Regions from separate parts of the Streptomyces sp. NPDC029151 genome, predicted to be linked through region 2. Evidence: riboswitches for the same ligand, from Rfam matches in the RefSeq annotation. Region 2 holds a riboswitch; each other region holds the start of a gene.

What was found. A riboswitch is a leader RNA that binds a small molecule or an ion and turns the genes downstream of it on or off. The one in region 2 is predicted to bind cobalamin.
Positions count from the first base shown of each region.
Region 1: another riboswitch for cobalamin. It lies ahead of ACZ4VF_RS07995 (cobalamin biosynthesis protein); the one in region 2 lies ahead of ACZ4VF_RS31175 (FecCD family ABC transporter permease).
Region 3: another riboswitch for cobalamin. It lies ahead of nicT (Nickel transporter NicT); the one in region 2 lies ahead of ACZ4VF_RS31175 (FecCD family ABC transporter permease).

Region 1 covers NZ_JBVHWQ010000002.1:51,710-59,266, forward strand. The annotation lists gene ACZ4VF_RS07970 (alpha/beta hydrolase) at 1-821, opposite strand, end outside; gene ACZ4VF_RS07975 (class II aldolase/adducin family protein) at 979-1,656, opposite strand; gene ACZ4VF_RS07980 (GH25 family lysozyme) at 2,183-2,875, shown strand; gene ACZ4VF_RS07985 (inorganic phosphate transporter) at 3,019-4,272, shown strand; gene ACZ4VF_RS07990 (hypothetical protein) at 4,304-4,531, shown strand; cobalamin riboswitch at 4,659-4,799, shown strand; gene ACZ4VF_RS07995 (cobalamin biosynthesis protein) at 4,912-5,856, shown strand; gene ACZ4VF_RS08000 (cobyric acid synthase) at 5,853-7,361, shown strand; gene cobN (cobaltochelatase subunit CobN) at 7,358-7,557, shown strand, end outside.
Region 2 covers NZ_JBVHWQ010000010.1:109,092-116,648, forward strand. The annotation lists gene ACZ4VF_RS31150 (hypothetical protein) at 109-417, shown strand; gene ACZ4VF_RS31155 (LysR family transcriptional regulator) at 582-1,544, opposite strand; gene snpA (snapalysin) at 1,735-2,424, shown strand; gene ACZ4VF_RS31165 (ABC transporter substrate-binding protein) at 2,529-3,554, opposite strand; gene ACZ4VF_RS31170 (ABC transporter ATP-binding protein) at 3,565-4,332, opposite strand; gene ACZ4VF_RS31175 (FecCD family ABC transporter permease) at 4,335-5,411, opposite strand; cobalamin riboswitch at 5,501-5,646, opposite strand; gene ACZ4VF_RS31180 (XdhC family protein) at 5,657-6,799, opposite strand; gene ACZ4VF_RS31185 (xanthine dehydrogenase family protein molybdopterin-binding subunit) at 6,792-7,557, opposite strand, start outside.
Region 3 covers NZ_JBVHWQ010000008.1:379,395-386,951, reverse strand. The annotation lists gene ACZ4VF_RS28900 (DUF4142 domain-containing protein) at 1-217, shown strand, start outside; gene ACZ4VF_RS28895 (glycoside hydrolase family 13 protein) at 436-2,094, opposite strand; gene ACZ4VF_RS28890 (metalloregulator ArsR/SmtB family transcription factor) at 2,175-2,525, opposite strand; cobalamin riboswitch at 2,606-2,789, shown strand; gene nicT (Nickel transporter NicT) at 2,816-3,886, shown strand; gene ACZ4VF_RS28880 (nucleoside hydrolase) at 3,887-4,849, opposite strand; gene thrS (threonine--tRNA ligase) at 4,881-6,119, opposite strand; gene ACZ4VF_RS28870 (hypothetical protein) at 6,452-7,243, shown strand; gene ACZ4VF_RS28865 (helix-turn-helix domain-containing protein) at 7,248-7,557, opposite strand, start outside.

The DNA.
Region 1 (7,557 bases), on a different contig from region 2:
GCCAGGGCGCGCAGCGTGGCCTCCCAGCTGAGCACCGGCGAGTCGAGGACGAGCCCGGCGACGCGGTCGCGGACGGCGGAGCGCTCGGCGGCGCGCAGGGCCATGGTGGCGCCGGTGGACCAGCCGAGCAGCACGACCCGGCGGGCGCCGTGCCGCAGGGCGTAGCGGATCGCCGCCTCGACGTCGCGCCACTCGGTCTCGCCGAGGTGGTTCAGCCCGTCCGGCGGGCGCGGGGCGCCGAGGTCGCCTCGGTAGGCGAGGGCGAGGACCGGCAGCCGGCGGCCGTGCAGGAAGCGCATGACGTTGAGGGCGTGTTCCCGGGTCGTGCCGAGGCCGTGCAGGGCGATCACCCAGGTGTTCCGGTCGCCGGGCACGAACCAGGCGGGCAGGGGTCCGAGCTCCCCGGGCACGTCGACGTCGGCGTGGTCCAGGCCGAGGGCGGCGCCGGGGTCGCCGACGTACAGGTTCGGGGTGAGCCACACCGCGTCGCCGGGGGCGAGGGTGCCGTGGGTGACGCGTTCCAGGCGGCGTACGACGGTGTCGGCGGTGTGCTCGGCCGCCTCCAGGACGGGGCCGACGACCGCGTGGGAGCCGTCGCCGGCCAGTCCGTAGGTGCCGGGGCGCAGGGCTGCCAGGTCGCGGGTGAGCGTGATCTGGCCTGCGGCCGTGCCGTGCACGGTGAGGCGGGGCTCGGTGGGCAGCGGACGCCCCGCGGGCGCCTTCAGCGCGGCGGCGCTGGCCAGCCGGCCGGCGACCACGGAAGCCGTGCCGGCCGCCAGGGCGGCGGTGAGTGCGGTGGCGGTCGCCTTTGCGGTGCGCACGGCTCCAGTGTCGGCGCGGACCGGCCCCCCGGCCAGCGGAAGCCGGGGGCGCGGCGCGCCGGTGCCGCGGATCCAACCCGGCCGGCTCGCGCCGGTGCGGCGGAGCAGGTCGAGCGGAGCGGTCAGGGCTCGGGGCGGGTTGCGGTGGGGCACGGGGTCACCTCCGTTGGCCGTATCCCTTCAAGCGTTCCCCGGCCTGCGCGAGTTGTGCCTCCGTGAGCAGGGACGGTGTCAGGCCCGGCACCGAGGACGCCGTCAGCCACAGCCGGCACATCCACTCCAGCTGGGCGGAGCGGTCGTAGGCCTGGTCGAGGGTGGCGCCGTAGGTGATCGTGCCGTGGTTCTGCAGCAGGCAGCCGGAGCGGCCGGCGAGGGCGCGGAGCATGTTCTCGGCCAGTTCGTCGGTGCCGTAGGTGGCGTAGGGGGCGACCCGTACGGGGCCGCCGAGGGCGCTGGTCATGTAGTGGACCGGGGGGAGCTCGGGCACGAGCGTGGAGACCGCGGTCGCGTGCACGGCGTGGGTGTGGACGACGGCTCGGGCGTCGGTGGTGCGGTAGACGGCGAGGTGCATGGGCAGCTCGCTGGTCGGTACGAGGGTGCCGAGCACCTGGCGTCCGGTGAGGTCGACGCCGGTGATGTCGGCGGGGGTGAGCCGGTCGTAGGGGACGCCCGAGGGGGTGACCAGCACCAGGTCCCCGATGCGGGCGGAGACGTTGCCGGAGGTGCCGACGACCAGTCCGTCGGCGACGCTGCGGCGCGCCGTAGCGACCAGTTCCACCCAGAGCCGTACCTCGTCCCGGTGTCCGTCGTCCGTGTGCAGAAGCGGTTCAGCCATGCGGTGATCCTGCCAGCCGGAGGTCCGGGGAGCGGGCGGGACGGCGGCTTCCGCCCGGAAACCGTGCGACCGAACGGGCGGATTTTATGACATACCCCTCAAAACCGCAGCAAATCGTCGCCCATTCGGTGATCGCCGGGTTTTTCAATGGTCCCTCTTGCCCATTGGACGACCGGCCCGCGGAGGAGCAGGCCGTCCGCCGTCCGCCGCCCCGGGGAGACGCATGGCCCGTGAACGCACCCTCGCCCGCCGCCGCGCCGCGGCTCTCGCCGCGGCCACGGCGGCCCTCGCCCTCGCCGGCCCCGCGCCCGCGTGGGCCGCGCCCGCAGGGGAAACGCCCGCCTGGGGGGCACCCGCCGGTCCGGCCGGACCACCGGCGTCGACGTCGGTGAACTCACCGAGGGCGGCCGGGCGGGCCGGGGCCGGCGCGTCCCCGCCGGCCACCGCCACCGGTTCCGCCCGGACGCCCGGGATCCGGCAGGCGCCCACGGTCCCGGACGCCGTCGCGGTGCCGGAGGCGGTGGAGGTGCCGGAGGCGGTGGGGTTGCCGGGCACCACCGGGATGCCGAGGGCCGGCGGCGGGCTGCCCCGGGGACACGACGTGTCGTCGCACCAGAAGCGGATCGGCTGGGCCGCCGCCCGGGCCCGGGGCGCCCGGTTCGCGTACATCAAGGCGACCGAGTCCACGGACTACCGCAACCCCTACTTCTCCGGGCAGTACACCGGCGCCCGCGCGGCGGGCCTGATCCGGGGCGCGTACCACTTCGCGCTGCCGGACCGGTCCTCCGGGGCCCGGCAGGCGGCCTACTTCGTGCGGCACGGCGGGGACTGGCGGGCGGACGGCTGGACGCTGCCGCCCGCGCTGGACGTCGAGTACAACCCGTACGACGCACGGCACAAGTGCTACGGGCTGGACGGGAAGGAGATGGTCCGCTGGATCCGGTCGTTCAGCGACGAGATCAAGCGGCTCACCGGCCGCCGGCCGGTGATCTACACCACGACCCAGTGGTGGAGGCTGTGCACCGGGAACAGCCGCGCCTTCTCCTCCTCGCACGCCCTGTGGATCGCCCGTCACGGCACCTCCCGGCCGGGCGCCCTGCCCGGCGGCTGGCGGTACTGGACGTTCTGGCAGTACGGCACCAAGGGCCGGCTGCCGGGTGACCAGAATCTCTTCGGCGGCTCCCTGAGCAGGCTGCGGGTCCTGGCCCGGGGCCGCTAGCCAAGGGGCGCCCGGGCCGGGAGGGGAGAGCGAAGCCTCGTACGCGCGTGACGGACATCCCCACGCCCGTCCCAGTTCATCTTCCGTTCACCCAGGTTGCCTACGTTCGACCAGCCAATGACCTCGAACGATTGCCTGGGTAAATGGAAAGCTTCTCGCTGATCCTCGCGATAGTGGTGGTAACCGCTCTCGCGTTCGATTTCACGAACGGTTTCCACGACACCGCGAACGCGATGGCCACCACCATCTCCACAGGCGCCCTGAAGCCGAAGATCGCGGTCGCCATGTCCGCCGTCCTCAACCTCGTGGGCGCCTTCCTCTCCGTGGAGGTCGCGAACACGATCTCCAAGGGTCTCGTCGACGAGACCGGCATCCGTCCCGAGGTCATCTTCGCCGCCCTGGTCGGCGCGATCCTCTGGAACCTGCTGACCTGGCTCGTGGGCCTGCCGTCCAGCTCCTCGCACGCCCTGATGGGCGGCCTGGTCGGCGCCACCGTCGCCTCCGCCGGCTTCGGCGCCGTCCACGGTGACGTCCTCGTCACCAAGGTGCTGCTCCCGGCCGTCGCCGCGCCGATCGTGGCGGGCCTCGCCTCGCTGCTGGCCACCCGGTTCTCCTACGGCGTCGGCGGCACCGCCGAGGGCGAGGCCACCCGCAAGGGCTACCGCGTCGGCCAGATCGCCTCCGCCGGCCTGGTCTCCCTCGCGCACGGCACCAACGACGCCCAGAAGACGATGGGCATCATCACCCTCGCCCTCGTCGCGGGCGGCTCGATCGCCCCCGGCTCCAACCCCCCCACCTGGGTGATCCTCTCCGCCGGCCTGGCCATCGCGCTCGGCACCTACATCGGCGGCTGGCGCATCATCCGCACCATGGGCAAGGGCCTGACCGACCTGGAGCCGCGCCAGGGCTTCGCCGCCCAGACCAGCGCCGCGACCGCCATCCTGGCCTCCTCCCACCTCGGCTTCTCCCTCTCCACCACCCACGTCGTCTCCGGCTCGGTGATGGGCGCGGGCCTGGGCCGCAAGGGCGGTGTGGTCCGCTGGTCGACCGCGACCCGCATGTTCGTCGCCTGGGCGCTCACCCTCCCGGCCGCCGCGCTGGTCGGCGCGGGCGCCGAGTCCGTCACCGACCTCGGTGACTGGGGCACCGCCGTGGTCGCCGTCTTCCTGGTCGCCGCGTCCGCCGCGATCTGGAAGATCTCCCGCCGCGAGGTCGTCGACCACACCAACGTGGTGGAGGAGACCGAGGAGCCGGCCGGTGTGGTCACCACCGCCATCGCCGCCGTGATCCCGCCGCCCACCGGCACGGTCGCCGCCGAGGTGGACCTCACGTTCCCGCAGCAGGCCACCGCGTCCGCCGAACCGGCCCCGGCCGCCCCGCCGGCCGCCGCGGTCTGACCCCGAGCACCCGGTTACCGAAGGAAGCACTATGAAGATCGACTGGGCAGCCCTGGGCTCCGTGTTCGGCGTCAGTCTCGTGGCCACCGTGGGCCTGGTGACCCTGTTCACGCTCGGCATCGCGGGCCTGAACCGGCGCGAGAAGGCCACGGCACAGGGGGGCTCCGCCGCCCTCGCCGTCACCGGCGCCTACCTCTGCTTCGCCGCCTGCGCGGCGGCGGTGGCGTACGGCATCAACCTGATCGTGGCCAAGGCCTGACCACACCACCGAAAGGCTCCCCGCACACGCCGTGCGGGGAGCCTTCGTCGTACCCCGGCAGACCCCGCACGCCCCGCGGTGTGGGGATCAGCACACTGTCCCCACGCAGGTCAAAGGCAAGTTGACGGCCGTTCCGGGCGCGTGGTGGACTGCCCAGGCCATCAACGGCGGCAGGAGAGGAAGCCGGTGCGAATCCGGCGCGGTCCCGCCACTGTCACCGGGGAAGAACCCCCGGGAGCCAGGAACTCTCACCGCCGATTCACGTCGAACCAGGGCGCGGACACCCTGAGTGAGGACACATATCGCCATGCTCGGCTGCCGATCGAGGACCAGCACCAGGCCTGTCGGGCCCGTTCCTGTGCCCACGGCCGGCTGAGCCGATGGGTGCCGATCGCACGTACGCGTACGGCGCCGCCGCCGGCGTCCTCGGCGACCTGCTCCTCGGCGATCCCCGCCGCGGACATCCGGTCGCTGCTTTCGGACGGGCGGCCGGGGCCGTGGAAGGCGCGTTGTGGCACGACCACCGCGGCTGGGGCGCCCTGCACACCACGGTGTGCGCCGGTGGCGCCGTCGCGCTCGGCGCACTCGCCGCACGCGCCGTACGCCCCTCCCCCACCGCCTCCGTCGCGCTGACCGCCGCCGCCACCTGGGCCGTCGTCGGCGGCACCTCGCTCGCCCGCGAGGCCCGCGCCATCGGGCGCGCCCTGGAGGCCGGGGACATCGACGCCGCCCGGGCCCGGCTGCCCCACCTGTGCGGCCGGGACCCGCAGGCGCTGGACGCCGACGGTGTCGCCCGGGCCGTGGTCGAGTCGGTCGCCGAGAACACCTCGGACGCCGTCGTCGGCGCCCTCGTCTGGGGTGCCGTCGCGGGGGTCCCGGGGCTCCTCGGGTTCCGGGCGGTCAACACCCTGGACGCGATGGTCGGCCACAAGTCCCCCCGCCTGCGGCGCTTCGGCTGGGCCTCCGCCCGCCTCGACGACGTCGCCGGCTGGCCGGGGGCCCGGCTGACCGCCGTACTCGCCGCCGCGGCCGGACCCGATCCGCGGGGTGCGCTGCGCGCCTGGAAGGCCGACGCGCGCCGGCACCCGAGCCCCAACGCCGGTCCCGTGGAGGCCTCCTTCGCGGGCGCCCTCGGCGTACGCCTGGGCGGGACGCTCTCCTACGGAGGGCGGGTCGAGCACCGGCCCGTCCTCAACGGCGCCGGCGGGCGGCCGGTCCAGGTCTGCGACATCGACCGGGCCGTACGGCTCTCCCGCCGCGTCGGCCTGCTCGCCCTCGCCGGCACGCTCGCCGCACGCCGGCTGCTGAAAGGACGCGGGAAGTGAACGGTGGTCTCCTCGTCGCCGGCACCACCTCCGACGCCGGCAAGAGCGTCGTGACGGCCGGCATCTGCCGCTGGCTGGTACGCCAGGGGGTGAAGGTCGCGCCGTTCAAGGCGCAGAACATGTCGTTGAACTCGTTCGTCACGCGCGAGGGCGCCGAGATCGGCCGGGCGCAGGCGATGCAGGCGCAGGCCTGCCGGATCGAGCCGACCGCGCTGATGAACCCGGTGCTGCTCAAGCCCGGCGGCGAGCAGAGCAGCCAGGTGGTGCTGCTGGGCAAGCCGGTGGGCGAGCTGAGCGCACGCGGGTACCACGGCGGGCGCCAGCAGCGGCTGCTGGGCACGGTGCTGGACTGCCTGGCCGAGTTGCGGGGCACGTATGACGCGGTGATCTGTGAGGGGGCGGGCAGTCCGGCCGAGATCAACCTCCGGCGGACGGACATCGTCAACATGGGCGTCGCACGCAACGCGCGGCTGCCCGTGCTCGTCGTCGGCGACATCGACCGCGGGGGCGTGTTCGCCTCCTTCTTCGGTACCGTCGCCCTGCTCTCCCCCGAGGACCAGGAACTGGTCGCCGGGTTCCTGGTGAACAAGTTCCGGGGCGATGTCTCCCTGCTGGAGCCGGGGCTGGACATGCTCCGGGACCTGACCGGGCGGCGGACCTACGGGGTACTGCCCTTCCGGCACGGGCTCGGCATCGACGAGGAGGACGGTCTGCGCGTCTCCCTGCGCGGCACCGTCCGGGAGTCCACCGTGACCCCGCCCGTCGGCGAGGACGTGCTGCGGGTCGCCGTGTGCGCGATCCCGCTGATGTCCAACTTCACCGACGTGGACGCGCTGGCCGCCGAACCGGGGGTCGTGGTGCGGTTCGTGGACCGGCCGGAGGAGCTGGCGGACGCCGACCTCGTCGTGGTCCCGGGCACGCGCGGGACCGTACGGGCGCTGGAGTGGCTGCGCGAGCGCGGGCTCGCGGACGCGCTGGTACGGCGGGCCGCCGAACAGCGTCCCGTCCTCGGGGTCTGCGGCGGCTTCCAGATCCTCGGCGAGCACATCGAGGACGAGGTCGAGTCCCGCGCCGGAGCCGTCCCGGGTCTCGGCGTGCTGCCGGTCCGGGTGCGCTTCGCCCGCGAGAAGACCCTCACCCGGCCCAGCGGCGAGGCCCTCGGCGAGCGGGTCGACGGCTACGAGATCCACCACGGGGTGGCCACCGTCGAGGGCGGCGAACCCTTCCTGGACGGCTGCCGGGTCGGCCAGACCTGGGGCACGCACTGGCACGGCTCGCTGGAGTCGGACGGGTTCCGCCGGGCCTTCCTGCGCGAGGTGGCCGCCGCCGCGGGCCGCCGTTTCGTGCCCGCGCCGGACACCTCCTTCGCCGCGCTGCGCGAGGAGCAGCTCGACCGGCTCGGCGACCTCATCGAACAGCACGCGGACACGGACGCGCTGTGGCGGCTCATCGAGTCGGGCGCGCCGCAAGGACTGCCTTTCATTCCACCGGGAGCGCCCGCATGAGCACAGTGTTGTTGTTGTCGACCGCCGACACGGATCTGCTGGCGGCCCGGGCCTCCGGCGCCGGCTACCGCATCGGCAACCCCACCCGGGTCGACGTCGCCGGAGAGCTGCCGGGCCTGATCGAGGGCGCGGACCTGGCCGTCGTACGGCTGCTGGGCGGCAAGCGGGCCTGGGAGGACGGGCTGGCCGCGCTGAA
Region 2 (7,557 bases):
AGGCCCGCCCGACCCTACAGCGCCGGGGGGGCCGGTTACTGGCCGGTTCACAAGTCTTTGTAAGATCCACTCCGACCAACTCAAGCCCTATCTGGGGGATTACCACTTATGACCAAGCGCATGTCCGCCCTGGCCGTCTCCGCGGTCATCGCCGGCGGCTTCCTCGTCACGTCGGTGCCCGCTCACGCGGCCACGCCGGCCGGCCACGGCGCGATCGTGTCCAAGGCCACCGTCACGTGCAACGAGCGCCAGATGCGCCAGCAGATCGCGCAGCTCAAGACCAAGGCCGCGGAGCTGAAGCGGCTGGGCGAGGACGCGGCGGCCAGGAAGGCCCTCGCCGACGCGGCCGCCATCCAGCGGCGTCTCGACCAGTGCCGGAAGGCCGATGAGGACCAGAGCAAGCCGTTCCCCGGCTGAGTCTCCGTTTCCCGTGTGGCGCCGCCCGCCCCGTTCCGGGGGTGGACGGCGCCACACGCGCGTTGTCGCCGGGCGGTCTTCGGTCCGTCGAGGTGCGCGTACGTCCCCGGACGGCCGGAGGGCTCGGCAGGCCTGAGCGCGAACGGGCTCCGGTGCGCGTGCGCTCAGAACGCCCCTGCCAAGGAGGCCGCACCGCCGCCGCGTGCGCGCTTCAGCCGCTCCCGGTAGGCCGGTGCCTCGTGGGCGACGGTCCAGTAGGCCTCCTCCAGTTCGGGGAAGACGTCGTCCAGTTCGGTCTCCGTGCGGGCCGCCAGCAGGAGGCGTACTCCTATGGGGTCACCCTTCAGCGGGCGGATCGCCAGGTCGGGACGGGGGTGAGCGGTGGGCTGGCTGACCGTGACGACCTCTCCGCTGGCGGCCAGGGAGTAGGCGGTGAGGTAGTCGCCGTGCAGCATCTCGGGGTCGAGGCCCGCCGCGCGCAGGACCCGGCACAGGCCGTCCCACTCGCCGTCGACCGTGGCGTCCACCATCCAGCGGTCGCCGGCCAGATCGGCGAGACTCACCTCCGGCCGGGACGCCGCGGGATGGTCCGCGGCCAGCGTGACGAACTGGGGTTCGCGCTCGACCAGCACGCGCAGGCAGAGGCCCGGAGGAATGCGCAGCGGACTGCCCTCGACCTCGTGCACGAAGGCCATGTCGAGCCGGCCGGCGGCGACCATCCCGAGCAGGGCGTTGGCGGACACGTTCATCTGCAGGGTCGGTTCGAGGCCCGGTCCCCGGGCCCTGAGCAGGCGCAGCCAGCCCGGGATGGCACGGCTCGGGGTGGCGCCGATACGCAGCCGGAATCCGCCGGCGGCACGGGCGGCTGCCGCCCTGGTCTCGGTCACGATCGCCGCGAACTCCGCGACCAGCGGCCTGGCCCGGCTCAGCACGGCCAGCCCCAGGGGGGTGGGGCGGCAGCCGGTCCGGGTGCGCACGAAGAGCGGGGCGCCGAGAGCCCGCTCGATGCGTCGCAGCTGCGTGCTCAATGTGGGCTGCGTCAGGCCGAGTTCCCGTGCAGCTCGGTGCAGGCTGCCGGTGTCGGCGATGGCGCAGAGCACGCGCAGATGCCTCACCTCCAGCTCCATGGGAGGAGCGTAGGGGCGGCGCCCGGCACCGCACCAGATGTTCAACTTGCAATGAAAGTGGACGAGTCGGCCGAGTCGGCCACCGATAGCCCGGTGCTATCCCCGATTGCCATCATCCGTCGCCCCGTTGGTCTGCCCGAGACTCACTGGCAACCGATCGTTCAACCCCACAGGACGAGAAGGAGCCCCCATGGCGTCGTTCCGCAGCAGCACCGGGCCGAAGAGATCCAGGAGTCTCGTGGCCCTGGCGCTCGGCCTCGGACTGGCCTCCGCCGCGCTCGGCACCGCGAGCCCGGCGAACGCGAACAGCACCACCCCGACCTCCGCCCGCACCGCCGCCTCCGGCTACGTGGGCACCGCCGACAAGAGCGGCAGCAAGGCGTTCTTCGACGCCGTGCTGAAGTCGGTCGCCAAGAGGCAGGCCGAGCAGCCGTCCCTGAAGTCGGTGACGGTCTACTACAACGCCTCCCAGGCGCCGAGCTTCCGCTCCCAGATATCGAGCGCCGCCTCCATCTGGAACAGCTCGGTGTCGAACGTCAAGCTCCAGGCCACCTCCGGCGGCGGCGACTTCGCCTACTACGAGGGCAGCGACCCGCGCGGGTCCTACGCCTCCACCGACGGCCACGGCAGCGGGTACATCTTCCTGGACTACGCGCAGAACCAGCAGTACGACTCCGTCCGGGTCGCCGCGCACGAGACCGGCCATGTGCTCGGCCTGCCCGACCACTACAGCGGCCCGTGCAGCGAACTGATGTCGGGCGGCGGCCCCGGCCCGAGCTGTACCAACCGGTACCCGAACTCCACCGAGCGGGCCCGGGTCAACCAGCTGTGGGCCAACGGCCTCGCCAAGGCTCTGGCGCAGGTGGGCAAGGCGGGCTGACCCCCCGCGCCACAGAGCGGCGGCTCCCCCACAGCCCGGCCGCTCGTCACGGTACGGACCGCGGCACCGGGCCGCGGTCCGTACTCGTGTGCCACCCCTCCACGTCACCCCTCCGTGCCGCCCTCCGCCGGCGCCCCCTGCCTCGCCACCGTCCGCAGGAAGGCGCCGAGCCGGGCGACCGCCGACGGGTTGCGGGGGCTCTCCACCAGGTCGGCGTAGTCGAGGACGACGATCCGCCGGTGCCTGATCGCGGAGACTTCGCGCAGCGGGGCGTAGGACAGCAGGAACCTCTTCTTCTGTTCGGCGCTCACGTCTCCGTAGTCGCAGATCACGATCACGTCGGGATCGCGCTCGACGACGCTCTCCCAGCCGACCGTGGTCCAGGAGTCCGCCACGTCGTGCATGACGTTGACGCCGCCGGCCTCGGTGATGATCTGCTCGGGGGCGGCGTAGCGGCCGGAGGTGAAGGGGGTGTCCCGGCCGCTGTCGTAGAGGAAGACCGAGGGGCGGTCGGCGCCCTTGGGGGCCTTCGCCCGTACGTCCGCGATCTGCTTCCGGAAGCCGTCGACCAGCGCCGCGGCCCGTTCCTCCACGCCGAAGAGCCTGCCGAGGTTGGTGAGGTCGGTGTACAGCGCGTCCAGGGGCGGCATGATGCCGCGGGAGGAGCGCGTACGGCCGTTGCGGCAGGACTCGGTGAGGATGTACGAGGGGATGCCGAGCTCGTCCAGCGCATCGGGCGTGAAGCCGCCGTCCTCGCGGAAGCCGTAGTTCCAGCCGGCGAAGACGAGGTCGGCGCGGGCGTCGAGAACGTTCTCCTTCGTCAGCTGGTCCTTCGACAGCCAGGTCACCTTGTCGTAGCCGTCCTTCCAGGGCACGCGGCTCAGGTCGCCCCTGTCGTCGGGCATGGCGAAGCCGGCCATGCGCTCCTCCAGACCGAGGGCGAACATCAGCTCGGTGATGCCGACGTCGTTGGTGACGACGCGCTCGGGGGTCCTGTCGTAGGTCACCTCGCGGCCGCAGTTGGTCAGGGTGACCGCCCGGGACGGCGTGTCCTCGGCGGACTCGACCGAGGCGCCGCAGCCCGTCGCGGTCGCGGCGAGACAGAGGGCGGCGGCGAGCAGCTTGCGCATGGGAGGGTCCTCAGGGTGTGGTGGGCGGCAGGTCGAACAGGAGTTGGACGGCGCCGGTGACGGGATGCCGTACGCGGTGCACGCGGACGCCGAACACCTCGGCCAGCAGGGCGGGTCGGAGCACCTCGTGCGGTGGGCCCGAGGCGACGATGCGGCCGCCGTCGATGACGTACAGGACGTCGCAGTGGGCCGCGGCGAGGTTGAGGTCGTGCAGCGCGGCCAGGACGGTCAGACCGCTGCCCCGCACGAGGGCGAGGACGTCCAACTGGTGGGCGATGTCCAGGTGGTTGGTGGGCTCGTCCAGGACCAGCACCCGGGGTTGCTGGGCGAGCGCGCGGGCGATGAGGACCCGCTGCTTCTCTCCCCCGGACAGGCTGAGGAACCCCCGGTCGGCGAGGTGGGCGACGCCCGTGCGGTCCATCGCCCGGGCGCGGATCCCGTGGTCCGTGGCGGAGTCGCGGTTCCTGTGGGGCAGCCGTCCCATGGCGACCACCTCGGCCACGGTGAAGTCGAACTCGGCCGTCGACTCCTGGGGCAGCGCGGCCACCGCGCGCGCGGCGGACCGCGGTCGCATGGCGTGGAGGTCGTCGCCGTCCAGCCGTACCGCCCCGCCCGTCGGCCGCAGCGCCCGGTACACGCTGCGCAGCAGGGTGGACTTGCCGCTGCCGTTGGGGCCGACGAGTCCGGCGAACGTCCCGCTGCCGACGGTGAGTCGGACGTCGTCCACGATCCGGGCCCCGGCGGTCTCGATGGTCACCCGGTCGATGTCGAGCCGCATGCTCAGCGCCCCCCGAAGGCGTCGCCGCCGCGCCGCATCAGCAGGAGGAACGCGGGGACCCCGACCACCGCGGTGACCACGCCGACCGGCAGCTCGGCCGGGGCGAGCAACAGCCGGGACAGCAGGTCCGCCCATCCCAGCAGCACCGCGCCGGCGAGCGGGGCCACGGCCAGCACCCGGCGGTGTCCGGCACCGACCAGCATCCGCACGACGTGCGGCACCATCAGCCCCACGAAGCCGATGGCCCCGCTGACCGCGACGACGGTTCCCGTGACAGCGGCGGTCACCAGGAACAACTCCCGTCGTATCCGGGACGGTCGGACGCCGAGGGCGGCCGAGGTCTCGTCGCCCATGGCGAGCGCGTCGAGTGTCTCCGCCCGCATCAGCAGCCAGGCGCAGCCGGCCGCCACGGTCACCGCGGCGAGCGGTACCTGTGCCCAGGTCGCGCCGCCCAGGCTGCCCAGCAGCCACATCATGGCCGACCGGGCCGCCTCGCCGCGGGCCGCGCCGAACACCATGACGGTGGTGACGGCCTCGAAGCCGTACGCCAGCGCCGTGCCGGTGAGGATCAGCCGCAGCGGGGCCAGTCCGCGGGGCGAGCGGGCCACGGCGTACACGAGCCCCATGGCCGCGAGCGCCGAGGCGAACGCCGACACCGACAGCGCCCACACCCCGAGTCCCGCGAGTGCTCCCAGCAGGATGACGGCGTTGGCGCCGACCGCCGCGCCGGAGGAGATCCCCAGGACGAACGGGTCGGCCAGGGCATTGCGGACCATGGCCTGCACGGCGACACCGACGGCCGCGAGCCCCGCCCCGACGACCGCGCCGAGCAGGACCCGGGGCAGCCGGATCTCCCAGACGATGGTGTAGGCGGCCGCGTCGGGCGCGTGCACGGTGCCGCCGGTGAGCCCGGCCCACAGGAAGCGGAGCGAGTCCCCCCAGCCGATGCCGGCGGCCCCGAGCCCGACTCCGCACAGCAGCGACAGCACCAGCAGGGCGCCGAGCCCGAGGCCGAGGGGCAGTACGGGTATCCGGCGGAGGGCCGTTCTTCGGCGCACGGTGGGGGCCGTCCTTCGCATGGGCCGCCTGCTGGATGCCGAGCAGGGGACGGCCCGTACGGCCGTGCCGGCCGCGCGGCCCCTTCTCGCAGTCCACGGCGAGCAGTCAACGGGTCGCTCAGCCCTCCGCGGGCGACCGGACTCGCGCGACGGACCACGGGGCCGTCGCGCACACCGTTGCGGGTCAGTGCCGGACTCTCACCGGGCTTCCCCCACGGAAGGCAAGGTGAGCCTAACAAAACGATCAGCTCGCCACGAGCCCGGACTCAGGCGACCGCCGGCCTGCCGCCCTCTCCGGTCTCGTGATGGATCGGCGTGTCCGAGCCGGTCAGCGGGACGCCCGTGCCGCCCCGCCTGGCGGCGACGATCTCCGCGGCGATCGACAGGGCGGTCTCCTCCGGTGTGCGGGCGCCGAGGTCGAGGCCGATCGGTGAGCGCAGCCGGGCCAGTTCGCGTTCGGTCACGCCTTCCGACCGCAGGCGCCGGTCGCGGTCCTCGTGGGTACGGCGCGAGCCCATCGCGCCGACGAACGCGACCGGCATCCGGAGGGCCACCTTCAGCAGGGGTACGTCGAACTTGGCGTCGTGGGTGAGCACGCACAGGACCGTACGGGCGTCGGTCTCGGTGCGCCGCAGGTACCGGTGCGGCCAGTCGACCACGACCTCGTCGGCGTCCGGGAAGCGGTCGCGGGTCGTGAAGACGGGGCGGGCGTCGCAGACGGTCACGTGGTAGCCGAGGAACTTGCCGGCCCGGGCCAGCGCCGAGGCGAAGTCGACCGCACCGAACACGATCATGCGCGGGGGCGGCACGTTCGACTCGACCAGCAGCGTCAGGCCTCCGGGGCAGTGCGAACCGTCCGCGGAGAGGTCCACCGTGCCGGTGCGGCCCGCCTCCAGCAGGGCCCGGGCCTCCTGCGCCGCCGTACGGTCCAGGTCCGGATGGCCGCCGAGGCCGCCCTCGGACGTGCCGTCGGACCGGACCAGCAGGGCCTGCCCCAGGAGTTCGGCCGGGCCGTGGGCGACCCGGGCGAGGGCTGCCGGCCGGCCCCCGGCGGCGGCCGACAGAGCCGATGCGACGACCGTCCGGGCGGGCGACCCGCCGGCCACCGGCGTGATCAGCATGTCGATGGTGCCGCCGCAGGTCAGGCCCACGGCGAAGGCGTCCTCGTCGCTGTAGCCGAACCGTTCGCGGATGCTCTCTCCGGTCCGCAGCGCCTCGTGGCACAGGTCGTACACCGCGCCCTCGACGCAGCCGCCGGAGACCGAGCCGATGGCGGTGCCCTCGCGGTCGACGGCGAGGGCGGCGCCGGGGCCGCGCGGTGCGCTGCCGCCCACGGACACCACGGTGGCGACGGCGAACTCGCGTCCCTCCTCGATCCAGCGGTGCAGTTGCGCGGCCAGGTCAAGCATCCGTCGCCCCCGTGGCGGCCGACAGGACACGGTCCGGCCGGATGGGCAGACTGCGGTGGCGCACACCGGTCGCGTGCCAGACCGCGTTGGCGACGGCGGCGGCGGCGCCGACGATGCCGATCTCGCCGATGCCCTTGATCCCCACGGGGTCGTCGGGGTCGGTGTCGTCGATCCAGTCGGCCTCGACGCGGGGTACGTCGGCGTGGGTGGCGACGTGGTAGCCGGCGAGGTCGGCGCCGACGTGGCCGCCGGAGGCGCGGTCCCGGGCCGCCTCCTCGTGCAGGGCCATGGAGATGCCCCAGATCATGCCGCCCCGGAGCTGGTTGCGTGCGGTGAGCGGGTTGACGATTCGGCCGGCCGCGAAGATGCCGAGCATGCGCCGCACGCGTACCTCGCCGGTGGTGACGTCCACGGCGACCTCCGCGAACTGCGCCCCGAAGGAGTGCCGTTCGGCGGGGGTGAGGGCGCCGAGGGCCGCGGTGGTGTCGGAGTGCACGGTGAGGCCCTCTTCGGGGACGTCGGCGCCGAGGGCCAGCCGTTCGCGGAGTTCACCGGCCGCGGTCTTGACGGCCCAGGACCAGGAGCGGGTGCCCATGGAGCCGCCGGCGATCATCGCCGGGCCGAAGTCGCTGTCGCCGATACGCATCCGGATGCGCTCCGGGGCCACCTGGAGGGCGTCCGCGGCGACGAGGGTGAGCGCGGTACGGGCCCCGGTGCCGATGTCGGCCGCGGAGATCCGCACGGTGAAGGTGCCGTCC
Region 3 (7,557 bases), on a different contig from region 2:
CGGTCTGGTCGACTTCGACCAGACCATCTTCAACCAGACCACCCCGCCGAAGCTGCCCTCCTCCGACCTGACCCCGCCGGCCCCGCCGGCGGGCCAGCCGGAGGTGGTGCTCACCCCGCCGCCGACCGCCACGTCCACCCCGCTGGACCTGAGCGGCCTGTCCGGCGGCGGCACGGGCGGCGGCACCGCCCCCGGCCCCAGCCCCTCGGCCGGCTAGGGCCTCCCTTTCGGATCAGGCCGGCTCCCGGCGACGGTGCCTGTCGGCCGACCCGAGCGGGGTCTGGTGCGTGCAGCCGCAAGGCGGAGGAGGGCGTCGACGCGAGGGGGGTCCCCCCGCGCGAGCGACGTCGAGCGTGGGGGAGCCGGCAACCGACGACAACGCCGCAGATGTGCGTGCCGGCCCCCGCGACCCCGGCGAGATCCGGAAGAGAGGCCCTAGGCCAGCCACACCGTGGTGTCCGGCGGCAGCGCGCTTCCCTCCGGCAGCGGGGTGCTGCTGAGCAGGACCTCGCCCGGCGGCAGCGGTACCGGCCCGGCGGTCACGTTGGTGACGCTGCGCCAGCCGTCGGAGCGCCTGAAGTCCAGCACACCGGCCGGTGCGTCCGGGGTCCAGGTCAGGGTCTCGCCCGCGAGCAGCTTGCGGCGCAGCCGCAGGGCCGTGCGGTACAGCTCCAGCGTGGAGCCCTCGGTCCCGGTCTGCGCGTCGACGGCGTACGCCGCGAAGGACGCGGGCTGCGGCAGCCAGGAGGCCCCGGGCCCGAAGCCGTGACTGGGTCCGGTCGTCGTCCACGGCAGCGGCACGCGGCAGCCGTCGCGGCCCTTGCGGACATGGCCGGTCTGCTCCCAGATCGGGTCCTGGAGCACCTCGACGGGCAGGTCGGCGACCTCCGGCAGGCCGAGTTCCTCGCCCTGGTAGAGGTAGGCCGAGCCGGGCAGCGCCAGCATCAGCAGGGTCGCCGCCCGGGCCCGGCGCAGCCCGGCCGCCGTGTCGACGGCGGGCGCGGCACCGTCGGCGAGCAGCCAGGCGGCCGGGTCGGTGTCCGGCGGCAGCATCAGCCGGGAGGCGTGGCGTACGACGTCGTGGTTGGACAGCACCCAGGTCGCGGAGGCCCCGGCGGCCCGGGCCGTGGCCAGCGAGCCGGTGATGACGTCCCGCAGCTCCCCGGCGTCCCAGCGGGCCTCCAGGTACTCGAAGTTGAACGCCTGGCCGAGTTCGTCGGGCCGGGCGTACAGGGCGCGGCGGTCGCCCGGCACCCAGGCCTCGGCGACGGCCATGCGCGGCGGGCTGTACGCGTCGAAGATCTTGCGCCAGTCCCGGTAGATCTCGTGGACCTCGTCCCGGTCCCAGTACGGGTGGCTGCCCGGCGGCACCAGCGGCAGCGCCTGCTCGCCGGTCGCGCCGAGGCCGCCGACGTCCCGCAGCGGTTCGGTGAGGTCCTTGGCCAGGCCGTGGGCGACGTCGACGCGGAAGCCGTCCACGCCCCGGTCGGACCAGAACCGCAGGGTGGTGCGGAAGTCGGCGCGGACCTCCTCGTTGTCCCAGTTGAGGTCGGGCTGTTCGGGGGCGAAGAGGTGGAGGTACCACTCCCCGTCGGGCACCCGCCGCCAGGCGCTGCCGCCGAACACCGACTGCCAGTCGGTGGGCGGCAGCTCCCCGTGCGCGCCGCGCCCCGGCCGGAAGACGTACCGCTCCCGGGCGGCGGAGCCGGGTCCGGCGCGCAGCGCCTCCTCGAACCAGGGGTGCAGGTGGGAGGTGTGGTTGGGGACGATGTCCACGACGACCTTGAGGCCGAGCCGGTGCGCCTCGGCGACCAGGGCGTCGAAGTCGTCCAGGGTGCCGAGGCGCTCGTCGACGCCGCGCGGGTCGATGACGTCGTAGCCGCCGTCGGCGAGTTCGGAGGGGTAGAAGGGGCTCAGCCACAGGGCGTCCACGCCGAGCGCGGCCAGGTGGTCCAGACGCTGGGTGACACCCCGGAGGTCGCCGAGGCCGTCTCCGTCGGCGTCGGCGAAACTGCGCGGGTACACCTGGTAGATGACGGCCTGGCGCCACCAGTCGGGGTTCCTGGGCGAGAGGTCCGGCGAGTGGTCTGCCATACGGGCTCCCATGGGACGGACGACAGTGCGGAATCTGTATCTGTCCACAGTGCCCGGAAAGGGAACCTTTTCGTGGGTGGTCAGGCCGTGCAGTGCTCCAACAGGCCCTGTACCTCCACGTCCACCACCCGGTACCGCACCACGCGCCCCTCCTTCTCCCCGGCCACGACCCCGGCCGCCCGCAGCAGCCGCAGGGCCTGGGAGACGGCCGGGTCGTTCATGCCCGTGGCGACGGCGAGGTCCGACACGGCGAGCGGCCCGGTGCGGTGCAGGGCGAGCAGCAGCGCGAGCCGGTTGGCGTCGGCCAGCAGGGAGAAACGGTCGGCCCAGGTGCGCAGGAGCCCCGCGTCGCCGATGGCGGCGATCGCCTCGCACACCCGGTGACCGTCGATGGTGCGACGGTCGGCTCGGTCGGCAGGCACGAGATGCATGACCACATCCTCGCAGGCGCACTTTTGTGATCTTGAATACCTGCGCGGGTGCGCAGCTATGCAGGGAACCGCGCGCCCCTCTACGGTGGGCGGGCCGTGGTGTTCGGGAAGTCGATGCAAGGTCGACGCGGCCCTCGCCACTGTGATCGGGGAGTTCCCGTCCCGTCCGGCACCCGCCGGGCCACTGGTCGTACGACCGGGAAGGCAGGGACGGCGGACGTGCGACCCGTAAGCCAGGAGACCGGCCACGGCACTCATGAAGTGATCCACGAGGTGCTGGAGCATGAACGATGGCCGATGTCACGACCTTCCGCTGGCGACGCGAGGACACCGTCAGGACGGCGGGCCTGATGGCGGTGATCGTCGCCCTGCACCTCGTGGCCTTCGGCATCCTGTACCTCCTCGTGGCCCCCCGCCACTACAAGGTCGGCACCGACGTCTTCGGGGTCGGTCTCGGCATCACCGCCTACACCCTGGGCATGCGGCACGCCTTCGACGCCGACCACATCGCGGCGATCGACAACACCACGCGCAAGCTGATGGCCGACGGCAAGCGGCCGGTGTCGGTGGGTTTCTGGTTCGCGCTCGGCCACTCCAGCGTCGTCGTCCTGCTGGCCCTGCTGATCGCGGGCGGCACCTCGCTCGCCGGCAAGGTGACGAACGAGGGCTCCACCACCCACCAGGTGCTCGGCTTCCTCGGTACGACGATCTCCGGCACGTTCCTCTACCTCATCGCCGCCCTGAACCTGGTCGCCCTGGTGGGCATCCTGAAGGTCTTCCGGGCGATGCGCGCGGGCGCGTACGACGAGAAGGAGCTGGAACAGCACCTGGACTCGCGCGGCTTCATGAACCGGATCCTCGGCCGCCTCACCAAGTCCGTCTCCCGGCCCGGCCAGATGTACCCGCTGGGCTTCCTCTTCGGCCTCGGCTTCGACACGGCCACCGAGGTCACGCTGATGGTGATGGCGGGCTCCGGCGCGGCGGCCGGCCTGCCCTGGTACGCGGTCCTGTGCCTGCCCCTCCTCTTCGCCGCCGGGATGAGCCTGTTCGACACCCTCGACGGCACGTTCATGAACTTCGCCTACCAGTGGGCGTTCGCCAACCCCGTCCGCAAGGTCTTCTACAACCTCGCCATCACCGGCCTGTCCATCGCGGTCGCCTTCTTCATCGGCACGATCGAACTGGTCGGCGTCCTGCACGAGAAGTTCGCCCTGCACGACGCCGTGACCGGCTGGATCGCCGGCCTCGACCTCGGCAACGTCGGCTACCTCATCGTCGGCCTGTTCGTGGCGGTGTGGGCGGCGGCCCTGGCGTACTGGCGGCTGGCCCGCGTGGAGGAACGCTGGTCGGCCGCCGACTGACTACCGCCGCACCGTCTCCAGGTACAGCTTCACGTACCGGTCGGCGTCGACCTCCAGCGCGACGTCCACCAGGGCCGTCTCACGGCCCCCCTCATGGATCTCCGACTCGCCCAGCCGGGGCCGCCGGTCGACGATGGTCTGGCCGCGGGTCGGGCCGGGGGCGAGGGAGACCTCGACCGGGAGGAGGCGGGTGGTGATGCCCTGCGGGTCGGCGACCGCGCACACCGCGCCGGCGTCGCCGAGGCCGCCCGCCTCCTCGGCCTCCGGCGGCTCGCCCTGGTGGGCCGGCCGGTGGGCGAGGAGTTCGCCGGCCAGGCGGGTGCCGGGCTCGCCGCTGCCGCGCAGCCGGTGCACCTCGGTGCTGTCCACGACGACCTGCCGGAAGACGTCCAGGCCGTACATCGTGATCGGCACCCCGGCGGTGAGCAGGATCGCCGCGGCCTCCGGATCGTGCCAGACGTTGAACTCCGCGACCGGCGTGGCGTTGCCGACCTCCACCGCCCCGCCCATGAACACGATCCGCTCGATGTTCCGGGTCACCTCCGGGTGGGTGCGCAGGAGCAGGGCGATGTTGGTCAGGGGCGCCGTCGGGATCAGGGTGACCGGGCGCGGGGAGGCCAGGATCTCGCGGTGCAGGAGCGTGACCGCGTCGACGTCCGCCGGGACCCGGGCCGGCGCGGGCAGGCCCAGGTCGCCCATGCCGTCGGCGCCGTGCACGGGGGCGTGGCGGGCGGGCTCCAGCAGCGGGCGCTCGGCACCCCGGGCCACCGGGATGTCGGGGGCGCCCGCCTGCTCCAGCACGGTGAGGGTGTTGCGGACCACGCCGTCCACGTCGGTGTTCCCGGCCACGCAGGTCACCGCCCTGAGGTCGAGTCCGGGGTGGCGCACGGCGAACAGCAGGGCCAGGGCGTCGTCGACACCGGTGTCACAGTCGATGATCACGGGGATGGGCTGACCGGTCACGGCGGACTCCTTCCGTCGCCTCGACCTTAGATCAGGCCCAGAGCGCGGTGCCGCGTGCCGCCACCCGTTCGGCGACGCGCCGCAGCAGCTCGCTCCCGGGCAGCGCACCGGGCCGGCGGCCGTCCCGCAGGCGCACGGCGGCCAGCCCGGCGCCGGCCTCCCGGGCCCCGATCACCGCCTGGTACGGCACCAGGCGCGCCGCGCGGACCCTGGCGCCCAGGGTCCCCTCCCCGGGCCCGGCGAGTTCGGCGCGCAGGCCCAGCGCGAGCGCCTCCCGGACCAGCGCCGCCGCCGGCTCCACCTGCTCCTCGGCCACCGGCAGCACCACCAGCTGCACGGGGGCCAGCCAGGCCGGGAACGCGCCGGCGTGGGTCTCGACGAGGTGGGCGACGGCCCGCTCCACACTGCCGATGATGCTGCGGTGCACCATCACCGGCCGGTGCTTCGCGCCGTCGGCGCCGATGTAGTGCAGGCCGAAGCGGGCGGGCTGGTGGAAGTCGATCTGCACGGTGGACAGGGTGGACTCGCGGCCCGCCGGGTCCGCGATCTGCACGTCGATCTTCGGGCCGTAGAACGCGGCCTCGCCCTCCGCCTCCTCGTAGGCCACCCCGGCCTCGGCGAGGACCTCCCGCAGCAGTCTGGTCGCCCGGCGCCACAGCTCCGGGTCGGCGACGTACTTGCCGCCCGCGCCGGGCAGCGAGAGCCGGTGGCGCACGGCCTCGATGCCGAGGTCCGCGTGGGCGCGGGCGATCAGCTCCAGCGCGGCGCGGGCCTCGGCCACCGCCTGGTCCAGGGTGCAGAAGACGTGCGCGTCGTTGAGGTGGATGGCGCGGACCCGGGTCAGGCCGCCGAGCACGCCGGACGGTTCGGCGCGGTGCATGGCGCCCAGCTCGGCGATGCGCAGGGGCAGTTCGTGGTGGCTGCGGGAGCGGGAGCGGTAGATCAGGGCGTGGTGGGGGCAGAGGCTGGGCCGCAGGACGACCTCCTCGGCACCGAGCCGCATCGGGGGGTACATGTCGTCGCGGTAGTGGTCCCAGTGCCCGGAGATCTCGTACAGCTCGCGCTTGCCGAGCACGGGCGAGTAGACGTGCCGGTAGCCGGCCCGGCGTTCGGCGTCCCGGATGTACTCCTCCAGGGTGTGCCGCACGACCGCCCCGTCCGGCAGCCAGTACGGCAGCCCGGAGCCCATCAGCGGATCGGTGCCGAACAGTCCGAGGGCCCGCCCGAGCCGCCGGTGGTCCACGACCTGCTCCTCCGCCTTGCCGTTCATCCGTTTCTCCTCCGTCGGGAGGCGGACGCCCCGGGGCACGACGAAGCCCCGGGGCGTGCGCCCCGGGGCTTCGATGCTGGTCAGGTGTCAGCGCGCCGGGACGGTGTCCGGCGTCGTCGTGCTCGACGGATGCGAGGAGGCGCGCTGCATACCGGGCACGCTACCGGGCCCCGCTCCCCCGGCACCACGGATTTCCGCCGCCCCCGCTCCCCCGGCACCACGGGTCCGCGCCGCGCCCCTCACCCGTACGGCCCGGAGCGCTGGTGAGGCGATCGGCCGGGTGGTGCCGTGAGATCAGGCACCACCGGCCGCACGCAGCCCAGGAGGCACCCATGTTCCCCGCGATACGCACCCGCGTCCCCCGTGGCGTCCTCCTCACCGTCCTCGCCGCCGGCCTGATAGCCGCCGGCGGCTGTGCGGCCCTCGGCCTGAAGCACCCGGCGAGCGCGCCGTACCCGCTGCCCACGATCGACCGGCCGAGCCAGACCTCCAAGGCGTCCGCGCGGGCCGACGGCTCCACGCTCAGCGACGAGCAGGCCAGGTCCGCGCTGATCAACGAGACCGACCTGGGCGCCCCCTGGACGCCCACGCGCGGCGCGGCCACCTGGCGGGACGGCCTGCTGAAGGCCCGGACCACGGCCGGGGAGTGCCAGCGGCTGCTGGACGCCCTGTACGACGACGAACTCCTCGGCGCCCCGGCCCGCGTCGCCGTCGGCCTGGACGACACCGACACCGACGCCCAGCTCCGCTACCAGATCGGCGCCCGCCGCCCCGCCGACGTCGACGCCGTCCTGTCCTGGCTGGGCACCCTCCCCGTGCAGTGCGCCCGCTTCACCGCCACCACCGAGACCGGCCTGGTGGAGGACGTCCGGGTCGTGGACGCCCCGCTGCCGGAGGTCGGCGACGCCCGGCAGGGCCTGCGCCTCACCCTCGGCACCACGAACGACGACGGCGAGGAGTACCTCCTCACCATGGACCTGGCCGCCGTCCGCGTCGGTGAGGACGCCTTCGCCCTCACCAACGCGGGCCTCGGCGACGTCCCGAACGACGCCACCCAGGCCGCCGTGCAGATCGGCGCCCTGCGGCTGGCGGACATCCGCAGGCAGGGGCGGGCCCAGGTGTGAGGGGTCACAGCGGCGGCTGCGCCGGTGCCGGCCCCAGGGTCGTGGTGCCGGGGGCGGTGCGGTGGCCGAGCCCGGTGCGGTAGGCGTCCAGGGCGGCCTCGACGCGGCCCGTGCGGCGCAGCAGGTCGCCGAGGAGGCGGCACAGGTCGGCGAGGTCGCCGGCGGCACCCGCGCGTTCCAGGAGGCTGAGGGCGCGGACGTAGTGCTCCTCGGCGGCCTCCGTGTCGCGGGCGTCCTCCGCGATGATCCCGAGCAGGCGGTGCGCGGCGGCGGCGTGGACGGCGCCGCGCTCGGAGGAGAAGTCGCCGAGGACG